DNA from 2 places in the Proteus hauseri genome. Region 2 is predicted to be linked to the other one. Evidence: predicted binding sites of a transcription regulator. Region 2 holds the regulator's gene; the other holds the start of a gene.

Region 1 (3,219 bases), 630 kb from region 2:
GTTTGCAAACATAGAACGATGCAAACCAGGATTTTTCATCAAATCGCGTTGCACAATATTTGCAGTCACAACAAGGTGTCCAACGTGTTCTGCAATAACCACTAATGCAGCTGGCAGAATAATAAAGATGGCACTCCATTCAAACCGAGGTGAATAAAAAGTAGGTAATGCAAACCAATTAGCTTCTTTAATTGGTGTAATATCAACAACTCCCATAAAGAAAGAGAGCGCATAACCCGCTAATACACCGATAAGAATAGGAATAATTGCAAGGAATCCCCTGAACATAACAGAACCTAAAATTGTTACGCCAAGAGTAACCATTGAAATAAGCAATGTTGTGTTATCTACAGGATTATCTGCGCTAGGTAATAAACCCGCCATTCCAGCTGCAGTTCCTGCTAATTCCAAACCAATAACGGCAACGATAGCGCCCATTGCCGCAGGTGGAAACATCACATTAATCCATCCTCGCCCTGCTATTTTCACAATTCCAGCAACAAGACAAAATAACACCCCACAAACAATAAATCCCCCAAGTGCAAGTTCATAACCTAAAGGTAATAAAAGAAGCACTGGAGAAATAAACGCAAAGCTTGAACCTAAATAAGCAGGAATGCGTCCTTTACAGATAAAGAGATAAAGCAGGGTTCCGATCCCGTTAAATAATAGTATTGTTGCCGGATTTACTTTAAATAAAATTGGCACAAGTACGGTAGCGCCAAACATTGCAAACAGATGTTGGAAGCTCAACGGAATCGTTTGTAATAATGGTGGGCGCTCTTCTACCCCGATTGCACGACGAGTCATGCTTACGACCTCTCTTTAGTATGTTGTGAAATGATTTTTGAATATCGTTTAGTTAAAGATAAGTAGTCCAAAAAAAAGCCGACTATCAAAGTCGGCTTAATTATTATTTCGTACCAAATATCTTATCACCAGCATCACCAAGACCTGGGACAATGTACCCGTGCTCATTAAGATGGCTATCAACCGATGCAGTATATAATTCAACATCTGGATGTGCTTCTTCTAATGCTTTAATTCCTTCTGGAGCAGCAACCAGTACTAATACTTTGATTGAAGTACAGCCAGCATTTTTTAATAAATCAATTGTGGCAATCATAGAGCCGCCTGTTGCTAACATTGGGTCAACAACAAGAGCCATACGCTCTTCAATATTGGATGCTAATTTTTGGAAGTAAGGAACGGGTTTTAATGTTTCTTCATCGCGGTAAACGCCAACAACACTGATTCGGGCACTAGGAATATTTTCTAATACTCCATCCATCATCCCGATACCTGCACGGAGGATAGGAACTACTGTGATTTTTTTTCCTTTAATCTGTTCTATCTCTACCGAGCCACACCAACCTTCAATTGTTACTGTTTCTGTTTCTAAATCGGCGGTAGCTTCATACGTCAGTAGACTGGAAACTTCTGAAGCCAGTTCACGAAAGCGCTTAGTGCTTATATCATGATCTCGCATCAGCCCCAATTTATGTTGAATGAGTGGGTGTTTTACCTCAACGATCTTCATAATTTCTCCTAATGTACGACGCAGCCTGACAAAAAAATCGCGAGATTATACCGCTTTTTTGTCAACAATCCATCGTTTTTCTATTGATATTGATCAAACGCACAGCTTTTAACCGCACCAACATGAATAATTGTGATCTAAAAAGAAGATCCTCGCAAACGATTGCTTAGCCTGTTAGAATAGCATCCGCACACATTTTATCTTAACGCAACTTGCCGTGAGGGCCCGAAGTGACAAACAAATCCTCTCTCAGCTATAAAGATGCCGGTGTCGATATTGATGCAGGTAACGCTTTAGTCGAACGTATCAAAGATGTAGTAAAAGAGACTCGCCGTCCTGAAGTTATGGGGGGGTTAGGTGGTTTTGGCGCATTATGTGCAATCCCAACTAAATACCGCGAACCCATTTTAGTCTCAGGTACTGATGGCGTTGGTACTAAACTTCGCCTTGCGATGGACTTGAATCGTCACGATGATATCGGCATTGATCTCGTCGCAATGTGTGTCAATGATTTAATCGTTCAAGGCGCAGAGCCCCTATTCTTCCTTGACTACTATGCCACAGGAAAACTCGATGTCGATACCGCAGCACGAGTTGTTACTGGTATTGCACAAGGTTGTAAACTATCAGGCTGTTCTCTTGTTGGTGGTGAAACAGCAGAAATGCCAGGCATGTATCATGGCAACGACTATGATATTGCTGGGTTTTGTGTCGGTGTTGTTGAAAAATCAGAAATTATTGATGGTAGCAAAGTAAAAACAGGTGATGCATTAATTGCGCTAGCATCAAGCGGCCCACACTCTAATGGTTATTCATTAGTCCGTAAAATTCTTGAAGTCAGCAATACATCCGCTGAAAACACCCCATTAGGTGATAAAACACTGGCTGATCACTTATTAGCCCCTACTCGCATTTATGTAAAATCACTACTTTCATTAATTGAAAATATTGATATTCATGCTGTTGCTCATATTACAGGTGGTGGATTCTGGGAAAATATTCCTCGCGTTCTACCTGAAAACACGCAAGCGCGTATTAATAGTAATAGCTGGGAATGGCCAATAGTTTTCCAATGGCTGCAAAATGCAGGACAAGTTAGCACACATGAAATGTATCGCACCTTTAACTGTGGCGTGGGTATGCTAATCGCAATTAACCAAACTGATGTTGAAAAAACACTCGCACTACTGAATGAAAGTGGTGAAAAAGCATGGTTAATTGGTGAAATTGCACCTCAGGCGGCAAATGAAGCTCAAGTTGTTATTAGTTAAAAAATATTAACTGAAACGTGCGAATGAAAAATATTGTTGTTCTAATTTCAGGAAATGGTAGCAATCTACAGGCGATTATCGACGCCTGTAGAAGCAATAAAATAGCAGGTAATATTGTTGCAGTATTTAGCAATAAACCCGAGGCTTATGGGCTTGAACGCGCAAAGCTTGCTAATATTCCTGCTCATTTTATCGACCCAGCCAACTTTGGTGGTAGAGTCGCTTATGATGAAGCATTGATTGAACAAATCGATGCTTATCAGCCTGATATTGTGGTACTTGCTGGTTTTATGCGTATTTTATCGCCAGCTTTTGTCACTCATTATCAGCAGCGCTTATTAAATATTCATCCTTCACTGCTTCCCAAATACCCCGGATTGCATACTCATCGGCAAGTATTGGAAAATA
Region 2 (3,219 bases):
GCAATGTCTTTCGAATTACCAAAATTACCTTATGCGTTAGATGCTCTTGAGCCACATATCTCTAAAGAAACTTTAGAATATCACTATGGCAAACATCACCAAACTTATGTAACCAACCTGAACAATCTGGTTAAAGGTACTGATTTAGAAGCTAAATCTCTAGAAGAGATTATTAAATCAACTGATGGTGGTATTTTCAATAACGCCGCTCAAGTTTGGAACCATACTTTCTACTGGAACTGTTTAGCTCCAAATGCAGGTGGCGCGCCAACAGGCAAAATTGCTGATGCTATCAACAAAGCATTTGGCTCGTTTGAAGAGTTCAAAAAACAATTTAACGATGCCGCGGCTAAAAACTTCGGTGCAGGTTGGACATGGCTAGTGAAAAAAGCAGATGGCTCAATCGCTATTGTTAATACTTCTAATGCTGCAACACCCATTTCTGGCAATGACAAACCACTATTAACAGTTGACGTATGGGAACACGCTTACTATATCGATTACCGTAATGCGCGTGTAAAATACTTAGAAGAGTTCTGGGCACTGGTTAACTGGTCATTTGTTGAAGCTAACTTTGCTTAATTTATCTTAACCACTAAAGATCAATTATTGGTGTTTGGTGGCAAAATAACAAAGGGCCTTAGGCCCTTTGTTATTTACAGATATCCGATTAGTTATAATTAAAATTAACCTGATATTATATAAAACAGTGATTAAAACAGCATTGTAGAAAATAAAACAATCATGACGAGTGCTGCAACTGCTGTACTCAAACCAAATTTCAGATCCGTATCCATTTATTCTCCCTCAAAATGATTATAATACACGTTATTAACCATAACATTGTCATGGCTAATTATTATCACATATCACAATTTGCTAATATAGCGACTAGTGCACAATTTATAACATTGATTAATACTTCCACTTTTGAGCTAGATCATACAAAATTCATAGCTAACAGCTAAATTATTGCCAGTATTCGCCCTATGTATGACTATACTGGCAGCAGAACCACAAAATTAGATTAAAAGAGACCAATGAAGGTCAGGAGTTTTTCACACCATGGCAACAATAAAAGACGTGGCAAAACGCGCAGGAGTGTCAACCACGACTGTTTCTCATGTTATCAACAAAACACGTTTTGTTGCTGAGAACACCCGAGCAGCAGTTTGGGCCGCTATTAAAGAATTAAATTATTCGCCTAGTGCTGTTGCGCGTAGTTTAAAAGTCAATCACACCAAATCAATTGGCTTGTTAGCCACGTCCAGTGAAGCTCCTTACTTTGCTGAAGTGATTGAAGCTGTTGAAAATAGCTGTTATAGCAAAGGTTATACACTGATATTATGTAACTCACATAATAATCTAGATAAGCAAAAAGCTTATTTAGCGATGCTAGCGCAAAAACGCGTCGATGGATTATTAGTTATGTGCTCTGAATATCCCGATCACCTTCTCTCTCTATTAGAAGGCTATCGTAATATTCCAATGGTAGTGATGGATTGGGGAAAAGCTCGGGGTGATTTTACTGATACCATCATTGATAACGCATTTCATGGTGGATATATTGCAGGCCGCTACTTAATTGAGCGTGGTCATCGCGATATCGGTATTATTCCTGGCCCATTAGAGCGTAATACTGGTGGTGGACGTCTTCAGGGATTTTTAAAAGCAATGGAAGAAGCTAAAATCATTGTAAAAGATGGATGGATTGTACAAGGTGATTTTGAACCAGAGTCTGGTTACAAAGCCATGTATCAAATGCTAAATCAAAAACATCGCCCTACCGCTGTGTTCTGTGGTGGAGATGTCATGGCAATGGGTGCTATTTGTGCAGCCGATGAATTAGGTCTGCGTGTACCATTTGATATTTCTATTGTTGGTTACGATAACATTCGTAATGCTCGCTATTTTACCCCTGCATTAACAACCGTTCATCAGCCCAAAGAACGCTTAGGTCAAATGGCATTATCTATGCTGCTTGACCGGATCGTTAACAAAAGAGAAGACGCACAAACTATCGAAGTTCATCCACGGTTAGTTGAGCGCCGCTCTGTTGCTGATGGCCCATTCATCGATTACCGCCGTTAATTAAACGGTATCTCGACTGACTTAACGAAGCCATTCCGCATTTAGGGTTTGGCTATCACCAAGATAATCTAATAACCAAGACAAAGCGGGTGACTCACTTTTATCGACCCAAGTGAGGCAACAAGGACTATCGGGTAATGGCTGTGCCAATTTAAGCACAGCTAGCTTTCCTTTAGCGATTAATGGCTCAGCTCTATGCAAGGGCACCATACCAACACATAATCCTGCAAGTAAGCACTCCAATCCCATATCCCACGTAGGGACAACCATTCTACGCTGATTATTTAACGCCCAAGTATCACGCTTTGGCAAACTACGCGAGGTATCTTCTAAACAAAGGCTCGAATAAGGGCGCATTTCATCGTCGGTTAGCGGATGTTCTGCTTTAGCCAATGGGTGGTCAATATGACAAACACAGCGCCAAGGCATAAATCCCATATCTTTAAAGCTATATCGTTCACCAATTGGCGATGCTCTGGTGGCGCCAATAGCTAGGTCAACACGCCCATTAACCAATGAGTCCCACACCCCATTAAAAACTTCAGGATAGACATAAAGTTCGATATCGGGGAAATGTCGATAAAAATCAAGAATAAGTTGTTGTGTTCTTTCCGGTTTTACGATGCAATCTACTGCTATACTAAATTGTCCGCGCCAACCATTAGAGACTTGCTGACACATATGTCGAGTGTCATTCATTTTTTTGATAACAGAGCGGGCTTCTTTGATGAAAATCTTACCCGCATCCGTTAATTCGACATCACGATGGCGGCGTTCAAACAGAGGCACAGCAAGCCATTCCTCTAATTGTCGAACAGTATAACTAACAGCGGAGGGTACTCTGTGTAACTCTTGAGCAGCCGAACTAAAACTTCCTGTTCGAGCGACAGCATCAACAACTTCTAGAGAGTATTCTGACCACATAAAGTTTATTCCTTTGAAAATTTTTCACAGCATTAACCAAATATTCCCGTTTCACAAGTAAAATAGGTCTTAGTTACAATATATAAAATGTTCTACATCACATAACATAGAAAATTAAAATGAATTTAAATACATCCACACAAACAAAAACACCTGCGCGCTTTATGGTCTACCTTGCTGGCCTAAGCATGTTGGGTTATTTAG

Evidence for each region. The regulator PurR, encoded in region 2, represses purine synthesis genes. The targets are predictions, from matches to a motif close to CANGCAAACGTTTGCNTG.
Region 1: the regulator PurR is predicted to act here: its motif matches at 1,692-1,709, upstream of purM (phosphoribosylformylglycinamidine cyclo-ligase).

The regions. Positions count from the first base shown of each region.
Region 1 is NZ_CP026364.1:3,801,337-3,804,555, forward strand. Features, by position in the region: gene uraA (uracil permease) at 1-810, opposite strand, end outside; gene upp (uracil phosphoribosyltransferase) at 914-1,540, opposite strand; gene purM (phosphoribosylformylglycinamidine cyclo-ligase) at 1,771-2,811, shown strand; gene purN (phosphoribosylglycinamide formyltransferase) at 2,835-3,219, shown strand, end outside.
Region 2 is NZ_CP026364.1:3,171,874-3,175,092, reverse strand. Features, by position in the region: gene sodB (superoxide dismutase [Fe]) at 4-582, shown strand; gene cydH (cytochrome bd-I oxidase subunit CydH) at 714-797, opposite strand; gene purR (HTH-type transcriptional repressor PurR) at 1,066-2,091, shown strand; gene punR (DNA-binding transcriptional activator PunR) at 2,113-3,015, opposite strand; gene punC (purine nucleoside transporter PunC) at 3,135-3,219, shown strand, end outside.